Regions from separate parts of the Mesorhizobium sp. A556 genome, predicted to be linked through region 2. Evidence: predicted binding sites of a transcription regulator. Region 2 holds the regulator's gene; the other holds the start of a gene.
The links. Region 2 encodes LexA, which represses DNA repair genes until DNA is damaged. Its sites were predicted from a motif close to TGTTCNNNNTGTGTTCNG; they were not measured.
Positions count from the first base shown of each region.

Region 1: ACX3P0_RS10515 (ImuA family protein) is a predicted target of LexA. The motif match lies at 1,636-1,653, and genes of this name have one in related genera.

Region 1 is NZ_JBTMXA010000004.1:18,475-22,369, reverse strand. Features, by position in the region: gene ACX3P0_RS10520 (Y-family DNA polymerase) at 1-651, opposite strand, end outside; gene ACX3P0_RS10515 (ImuA family protein) at 593-1,612, opposite strand; gene ACX3P0_RS10510 (metallopeptidase family protein) at 1,794-2,216, shown strand; gene ACX3P0_RS10505 (DUF1737 domain-containing protein) at 2,272-2,481, opposite strand; gene ACX3P0_RS10500 (HpcH/HpaI aldolase/citrate lyase family protein) at 2,513-3,388, opposite strand; gene ACX3P0_RS10495 (NAD(P)/FAD-dependent oxidoreductase) at 3,503-3,895, shown strand, end outside.
Region 2 is NZ_JBTMXA010000001.1:874,491-879,734, reverse strand. Features, by position in the region: gene gltX (glutamate--tRNA ligase) at 1-82, opposite strand, end outside; gene ACX3P0_RS04410 (ComEC/Rec2 family competence protein) at 178-2,661, shown strand; gene lexA (transcriptional repressor LexA) at 2,764-3,510, opposite strand; gene ACX3P0_RS04400 (molybdopterin molybdotransferase MoeA) at 3,625-4,830, opposite strand; gene moaC (cyclic pyranopterin monophosphate synthase MoaC) at 4,830-5,244, opposite strand, start outside.

The DNA.
Region 1 (3,895 bases), on a different contig from region 2:
CTCAGCCAGATGCCGCTCGACCGAAAGCGGCGCTGCCGGCAGGCGCGGCGACACCGCCTCGTCCAACCGGCCAAGCGCCTGATCGAGGCGACAAAGCAATGCCGCACCGAACCGGCGGGCAAGCGGCCCACGCGGCGTTTCCATGACGCTTCCTACCCGGCGCAGGCCGACGCTTTCCAGGCTTTCGCGCACGCCGGGCTCGATGCGCAGCGCGACAAGCGGCAGCGGGGCAAGCAGATTTTCCTCTTCGCCGGCGGCAACGATGCGGCGGCTGGAAAAGCGCGAAGCCGCCCACGCCGCGCCGACTGTCGAGGCGATGCCAGCGCGGGCATCAAAGCCCTGTTGAAGAAACCGCGCCAGCATGCCCTCCAGCATCGCCTTCTCGCCGCCGAAAAGATGCGCGCAGCCGGTAATGTCGAGGAACAGCCCGTCCGCCCCGTCCATCGCCACCAGCGGCGTGTAGCGGTCGCACCAGTCGGCCAGCCCCTCGAGCAGGCGACGGTCGGCCGGCGGATCGGCCTCGACGATGTCGATTGCCGGATGCATGGCGCGCGCATCGGCAACGCCCATGCCGCGCTTCAGGCCGAGCGCTTCAGCCTGCCTGTCGAGCGCGGCGATGCGCTGGGCGTTGCGGTCGAGATGGCGGACCACCAGCGGCCGGCTGGCCGGCCTCCCATTCGTCGGCTGGCCCTCCGGTGTCTTGTCTGAACGCCAGCACCGTCCCAGGCGCTGCCGCAGGATCCGTTCCGTGGCGAGATAGGGAAACCACAGGCTGAGAATCCGCTGACCGCTTTTCCTCGTCTCTTCGTTCCTCGAAAATGCGTTCATCGGGGTTCCACTCCAGTATGAATTGTCCGGGCAAGGCGGTGCGGCTCTTGCCGATGGCGACGGTGAAGGCGGGCCGGCCGATAGAGCCCGCGAGCGGAGCGCCGATCGTTTCGCGCAGCGCCGACGCGGCCGGCGCCACCAGGAGGCGCATGGGGGCCGCCGTCGGCTCGGCCTCGGCCGCATGCCGCAGCAGGAACAGCGGCCGGCCGGTCTGTTGCGCCCTTGCATGCAGCCGCCGCGTCGCGGTCAGGTCGAGCCGTTGCGGATTGCCGTGAACCTCCAGCACCACGGCGGCAGGGGCTGCCAGCCGCGCCGCCTCCTCGGCGATCCACAAGGCGTCAGTGAGTTTTTTCGCCTCGCAAAAGAGCAGGGTTTCGGGCTCGATGCCGAACATGGCCTGAAGCCCCCTGGCATGGGGAAAGCCGGTTTCGCCAAACATTCCGGTCGTGCCGATCCACAGGACCGGCGCTCCAAGATCTGCCTGCCGCTTGAGGATAAGGCTGACCAGGGCCAGCATGAAGCCGGCGACAGCGCCCGCGTCGCGCGTTTCCGTGCCGTGAATCTCGATCAGCGCCGCTCTCGGCAGGCCACCGCCTAGGGCGGCGTCGAGCCGCTCGACGCCGGTAGGCAAGGCCGCATTGCCGGCTCCAACGCCGTAGCGCCGGACCGCCGCGTCATCCGCATCGGCGGGCGCCCGCAAGGGCTCCGGCAACGATCCTTCGATCTTCGCGATCTGGCGACGCAGGGCAAAAACAGTTTCCCGCGCCGCGGCATCCTTCGCCATGACGGTTCAGCTTCCAGCAAAATTGTTCCTGTTATGTTCTTATAGATTCCAGAGGCTACTCTGAGAGTCAATCGGAGTCGCAAAAGAATTTATTCCTCTTGCCTGAGGGCGGGTTCATCAAGCCGCCGTCATTTGCCGATTCCGGCGCAAAAGCCTATATGCGGGCGACAAAGGAAACCGCATGGCCCGCATCTACAAGACCCGCACCTGGCACGACGAGCTTTCGCCCTCGCTGGAGGAGATGGAGTTCCTGGCCATGGAGGTCTATGCGCATCTGCCTGAGGAGTTCCGCAAGCTGACCGGCGAGATCATCATCCAAGTCGCCGAATTCCCGACCGACGAGATCATGGACGATCTGTCGCTGGAAACACCCTTCGACCTGCTTGGCCTGTTCGAGGGGCGCGGCATCGCCGAACGCTGGAACCCGCAGACCGGCGAAGGCCCGAACCGTGTCACGCTCTACCGCCGGGCGATGCTGGACTACTGGTCCGAAAACGAGGAGACGTTGGGCGACATCGTCACCCATGTGCTCATCCACGAGATCGGCCACCATTTCGGCCTGTCGGACGACGACATGGAAAAGCTCGAGGAAGAGGCCGAGTAATTTTTTCCCCGGCATGCCGCCCAACGCCGCCGTTTAAACGACCCGTCGCCCAACCCTACCAATCGCTGAGCTTGGTCTTGCCGGCCTCGTATTCCTGGCCGTCGACGTCCTTCACCACGGCCTGGCCGCAGCGCATGATCTTTTCCTTTTTGTCATAGGCGTAGGTCGGCGAACCGTAGAGGTGCCAGCCCTTGTTCAGCGCCGCCGTCACCTTGTGGCAGAAGGAGGCGTCGTCGATGGCGGTGAGAAAACGATAGAGGCGCATTGGTCTATCCCTGCGATGAGAGGTGTGGCGATCATGCCCCGATGGCGGTCGCCTTTGCCAGCAGTTTTTCAGCCTGCGCCAGATGCAGGCGCTCGACCATTTTCCCGTTCAATCCGATCACGCCTTTTTGCGTGTTCCCGGCCAGCGCGAAAGCGTCGTGGATGGCCCGTGCTTCGGCAATGGCTTGCTGCGAAGGTGAAAACGCCGCGTTGGCCGGCTCGACCTGCGACGGATGGATCAGCGTCTTGCCATCGAAGCCCATGCTTGCCGCCTCCCCACATTCGCGGGCAAAGCCGTCCACATCGCGGAAATCGTTGAAGACGCCGTCCAGAAGGTCGATCCCGCCGGCCCGCGCCGCCAGCACCATCTGCATCAGCCATGGCACCAGATAGCGCCGGTCGGGTGTCGCCAAAACGCCGGTTTCCTTGGCCAGGTCGTTCGTTCCGGCCACGAAACAATCAAGCCGCGAGGCCGGGTCGCGGCCAAGTTCGGCGATCGCGCCGATATTGAGCATCGCCTTCGGCGTTTCGATCATCGCCCACAGTTTCACCTCGTCCGGCGCAAAGGCATCGTCCAGCGCATCGCCGGCTTCCAGCACATCGCGGGCCGTGTCGACCTTCGGCAGCAAAATGCCGTCCGGCTCGCAGCTTGCCGCCACCAGGAGATCGTCCATGCCCCATTCGCTGGACAGCGCATTGATGCGCACCACCATCTCGCAACGCCGCTTCCCGGCGAGAATGCCTTTCAGCTTTTCGCGCGCCGCGCCTTTTTCGCCGGGCGCGACGGAATCCTCCAGGTCGATGACGACGACGTCGCAGGCGAGCGAGCCAATCTTGGCCAGCGCCTTGTCATTGGCGGCGGGCACATAGAGCACCGAGCGGCGCGGGCGGTAGGACGGTTCTTTCATCTGGTCTTCTTGCCCGGCAAAGCTGGCCCTTGCAAGGACTTGCGACAACGTGGCGAAAGCTGTTTCCTGCGCGCGTGCTATTGGAAAGCACGCAACGGTTCCGGGAATTTCTGCATGGCGCACTACGATATCGTGATCATCGGCGGGGCGATCGTCGGCTCGTCGCTCGCCTACTACCTGCGCAAGGAAGGCTTTGCCGGCACCATCGCGCTGGTCGAGCGCGATCCGCAATTCACCCATTCGGCGACGACGCTCTCCATGGCCTCGATCCGCCAGCAATTCTCGATCCCGGAAAACATCCGCCTGTCGCAGTTCACGCTCGGCCTGTTCCGCGGGCTGAAGGACGAATTCGGCCCCGAAGCCGACATCGGCTTTCGCGAGGGCGGCTACCTGATCCTGGCCAGCGATGATGGCCTGCCGATCCTCAAGGCCAACCACGCCGTGCAGTTGGCCGAGGGAACCGACATCGTGCTGGAGGACGCCGCGATGCTGGCCAGCCGGTTCCCA
Region 2 (5,244 bases):
TGAACAGTGCCGTGCGCGCGCCGCCTATGTGCAGGTAGCCGGTTGGCGAAGGAGCGAAACGGGTGACGATCTTGTCGGACATGTCGAATTCTCGAAGGAAATGGTTTTTGCGCGCGGGGTTTCGCGCCTCGCGCGTTCATGTAGCATAGGAGGTCGAGGGCGCAAGGGGCAGACCCGATGGCTGGACTGGGCCGGGGCAGCACGCACAGCGCCGGCGCAAGTGAAAACGCCGGCGAACGGCTGTTGCTGGGCCTTGCGCCGCCGAAAGAGCGCTATTCGGTTGTCGAACCGCAAAATCTCGCCTTGCCGCGCGACACCAGCGGAAATATCGCTCCGCCTTTTCCAGAGACCCTTGATCACGTCAAAACAAGGCGTTGCCGCTTTGCCGTCGCCACCTTGCCAGGCCGCATAGCGGCTGCTTCCATTACCGAGCTTGATCGCGGCGTCGTGTTTCTACTGGTGCCGGTGTTTCTCGCCATCGGCGTGGCGCTCTATTTTTCGCTCGATGCCGAGCCCGGCTTTCTGCAACCGGTAGCGCTGGTCTGCGCGCTGGCCGGCGTGGCGTTCCTGTCGCGCGCGCGTCCGTTACCGTATCTCTGCCTGACCGCCGCCCTGCTATGCAGCCTTGGCTTCCTCGCAGCCAAGATCGAGACGTGGCGTGCCGGCACCCAGACCATGGGATCGGAAATATCGACTAGCCTGACCGGGCGGGTCGTGTCGGTCGATCAGATGGAAACCGGCCGTGTCAGGCTGACCCTCGACGTACTCTCGACGGCGAGGCCGACGCTGCGTTATGCGCCGGAGCGGGTACGGCTGTCCGCGCGTACGATTCCGCAAGGCGTTACCGCAGGGTCTGTGCTGAACGGTTATGTCCGGCTTTTGCCGCCGACCGGCCCGGTGCGGCCCGACAGCTACGACTATTCCTTCCAGAGTTATTTCGACGGTATCGGCGCGAGCGGCTTCTTCCTGAGCAATCCGAAGCGGGTTGCCTCGGCGTCGATGCCGGTATCGGCAAGGGTGGCGTCCGCGATCGAAAACGCGCGCGAAGCCATTGCCGGCCGTATTCGGCAAAGCGTCGGCGGTCCCGAAGGCGAGATCGCCGCCGCGCTGATCGTTGGCGTGCGCGCCGGCATCCCGGACGCCATCAACGAAGCCATGCGCAAGACTGGCATTTACCACATCATCTCGATTTCTGGCCTGCACATGGCGCTGGTTGCCGGCACGATCATGCTGCTGCTGCGCGGCGGGTTCGCGCTGTTTCCCGATTTCTCCTCGCGCCGGCCGGTGAAAAAATATGCCGCCGCCGCCGCGCTCTTTTCCATCGCCGCCTATCTTGCCATTTCGGGCGTCGTGGTGGCCGCCGAGCGCAGTTTCATCATGCTGGCGGTCATGCTGCTGGCCGTGCTGTTCGACCGCGCGGCGCTGACCATGCGCAATCTGGCCATTTCCGCCATTGCGGTGATCGTGGTGTCGCCGCACGAGGTCGTCGGCCCGAGCTTCCAGATGTCGTTTGCGGCAACCGCGGCCCTGGTCGGCGCCTATGCCGGCTGGTCCGATTACCGGTCGGGGCGGGCAGGCGGCAAGGTGCCCGCGCGCCGCTCTGTCGCAGGCCTTCTGTCACGCAAATTCCTGGCGGGAATGGGCGGTCTCGCGATGACGTCCATCATCGCCGGAGGCGCTACGACGCTTTATGCCATGTGGCATTTCCAGCGCGTCGCGCCGCTCAGCCTGTTTGCCAATCTGGCGGTGATGCCCATCGTCTCGGTCATCGTCATGCCGTTTGCCGTGCTTGCCGCGCTGGCCATGCCGTTCGGCGCGGATGGCCCCTTCCTCTATGTCATGGGCAGGGGGCTGGCCGCGATGATCGTCATATCCGACTGGATCGCGGCGCGCTCGCCCATCGACGCGGTCGGCCTCGTTTCCGTCCAGTCGGTGCTGTTCATCACCGGCGCGCTGGTCTTTGCCACGATGGCGACCACCTGGCTACGGCTTGCGGCACTACCCCTGGCGATTGCCGGTCTGCTGGCGGTGCCCATGGTGAAGACGCCGGACGTGCTGGTGTCGGAGGATGCTCGGCTTGTCGCCGTGTCGATCGGCGGGGGCGAACTGGCGGTCAACCGACCTCGACCCAACGCGTTCACCATCGACAATTGGCGCCGCGCGCTCAATGCCGAAACCGTCATTAAGCCGGAGATGGTCAAGGTTAAAACCTCAGGGGCCAAAACCCTCGAGTTTGACCTTGCCGACAGCATGGAACTACCGCCGGGAACGCCGTTCCTGTGCGCGCAAGGCCTGTGTGTCGCCCGTCACGAGGCCGGCGCGCTGGTTGCCCATGCGCAGGACGCCAAGGCGGCCAGACCCGCCTGCGCCTTCGCGAGCGTGATCATCATCGACGACGCGACCGCCTCCGACCCATGCCGCGATCCGCTGGTCACGGTGATCACCAAGCGCCAACTGGCTCGCTCCGGCAGCGTCGAGATATTCTTCAACCGGCAATCGGCAGCAGTACCGGCGGAAATCCGTTTCGCCGTCGAAGAACACTATCGGCCCTGGCACACGCAGCGGAAGTTTTCACGCGAGGCCCGCGGCTTGCCGCCTTATAAAAAGGTGGTTCGGACAAGAACCAAAACGACCGGTGTCACCACAGCGGGCGACGATTGAGCCCAACGCGGCGGCTGTCGAGCGATCTTGCTGGATTAAGCCAGCGTTTTGAACACGACGGCCGACTAGCATTTGCCATGCCAGTTCAGGAAGGCCGTCGACTCAGTAACGTCGGATCAGCCCGACCAGTTTGCCCTGCACCTTGACCCTGTCAGGTCCGAAGATGCGCGTTTCGTAGGCGGGATTGGCGGCTTCAAGCGCGATGGACGCGCCCTTGCGGCGAAACCGCTTCAGCGTGGCTTCTTCCTCATCGACGAGGGCGACGATAATTTCGCCGGGATTGGCGGTGTTGGCATTGCGGATGATGACCGTATCGCCGTCGAAGATGCCGGCCTCGATCATCGAATCGCCCTTCACCTCCAGCGCGTAGTGCTCACCGCCCATGATCATGTCCGGCGGAACCGAGATCGAATGCGTCTTGTGCTGGATGGCGTCGATCGGCACGCCGGCGGCGATGCGTCCCATGACCGGGATCGAGACATTGGCGGCGACATCGTCGTCATTGCCCGCGCTCTGCAGCCGAGAGTTCTTGCCTTGCCCGCCCGAATTGCCCTGGCCCGAACCATTCTGACCCTGGCCACCCTGAATGACGCTGGGCGAAAATTTGCGCGCCCCGTTGAAACTGGGCGTCAGCGATTCCGGCATGCGCAAGACTTCGAGAGCACGTGCGCGGTTGGGAAGCCGGCGGATGAAGCCGCGTTCCTCCAGTGCGGTAATCAGGCGATGAATCCCCGACTTCGAGGCAAGATCGAGCGCATCCTTCATCTCGTCGAAGGAGGGCGGAACGCCGCTCTCCTTCAGCCTTTCGTTGATGAAGAGAAGCAGTTCGTGTTGCTTGCGCGTCAGCATGGCGGCCCCCGGCGGTCCGATATGGAATCGGAAAAACAAAACCAGAACAAACAGTATCTGTTCCAGTTGTGTTCCGCAACCATTTAAAGTTTAATGAATGTGTTGACGATTTGTTCAGCGTAACATCAGCACGCGGCAGGCGTCGCCGGCCTGCGCGGCAGGCGCAAAGGGTTCGCGCACGATCAGGCCGCCCGCTTCAGTCATTCTTCGCAGCATCGACGAATCCTGAACACCGAACGGCGTCGCCACCAGCGCGCCTGTACCGTCGCGCACCGCCGCGCGAACATAGTCCTGGCGCAGATCGTTGGCCGGCATGGGTGCGCCGAGAAGCGCGTCGCGCAGGTCGGGGCGGTAGGCGCGGCCGCCAAGGCGCGCAAGCAGCGGCTTGAGGAAAAGCTGCGAGCAAACCAGGCTGGCGACCGGGTTGCCGGGCAGGCCGATGCAGCGGATAGTGTTCAGCCGGCCCGACATCAACGGCTTGCCGGGGCGCATCGCCACCTTCCAGAAGTCCAGCACCATGCCTTCGTCGGCGAGCACCTCGTGGACGAGGTCGTGGTCGCCGACGGAAGCGCCCCCCAGCGTGACGATGACATCGGCACCGGCTGCCACGGCCTGCCGCACCAGCGCGGCGATGGCCTCCCTGCGGTCCGCCGCAATGCCGAGATCGAGAGCGCGCGCGCCGACCGAATGCGCGGTTGCAGCGACCCCGTAGGCGTTGGACGAGATGATCTGGCCGGGGCCGAGCACGCTGCCCGGTGCGCGCAGTTCGTCGCCGGTGGCGATGATGGCGACCAGCGGCCTCCGCACCACGCTCACGCTTGGATGATTGGCGGAGGCCGCGAGCGAAAGGGCCGCCGGATCGAGCAGGCGGCCGGCCTCCAGAAGAACGTCACCGGTAACGAAATCGAGGCCGGCGCGGCGGATGTTGCGGCCCTTGTCCGTCGGCTCCAGCACCTCGACGGACGCGTTGCCAAGATCGCGGACGTTTTCCTGGATGACGATGGTGTCTGCGCCTTCGGGTAGCGGCGCGCCGGTGAAGATGCGCACGGCCTGGCCGGTGCCAACGCTGCCTGCAAAACTGCGACCGGCCGGTGCCGTACCGACCACCGAGAGCCGTGCGGGCAGCGTAGCGATATCGGCGAAACGCACCGCATAGCCGTCCATGGCCGACGCGTCGAAGGGCGGCTGGGTGCGCAGCGCCACGATCGGTTCCGCCAGCACGCGGTCCATCGCCTCGAACAGGGGCACGCTTTCACTGGTGAGCGGTTCCGTGCCGTCCAGCAGGCGTTCGAGCGCCTCGGCGACCGGAACCAGCGCCATTACGCTTCCGCCTGGTAGGCGCCGGACTTGCCACCGGTCTTTTCTACCAGCCGGATGCCGGAAATCACCATGGCGCGGTCAACCGCCTTGGCCATGTCGTAGATGGTCAGGCAGGCGACGGAAGCGGCGGTCAGCGCCTCCATCTCGACGCCGGTCTTGCCGGTGACGCGGGCCAACGCGGTAATTTTAAGGCCGGGCAAGGCATGGTCGGGTTCGATGTCGACCGACACCTTGGTCAAAAGCAGCGGATGGCAGAGCGGGATGAGTTCGTGCGTCTTCTTGGCAGCCATGATGCCGGCAATGCGCGCGGTGCCGAGCACGTCGCCCTTCTTGGCGTTGCCGGCGAGGATCATCGCCAGCGTTTCGGGCAGCATGGTCACGAACCCTTCGGCGACCGCCGTGCGGGTAGTCTCG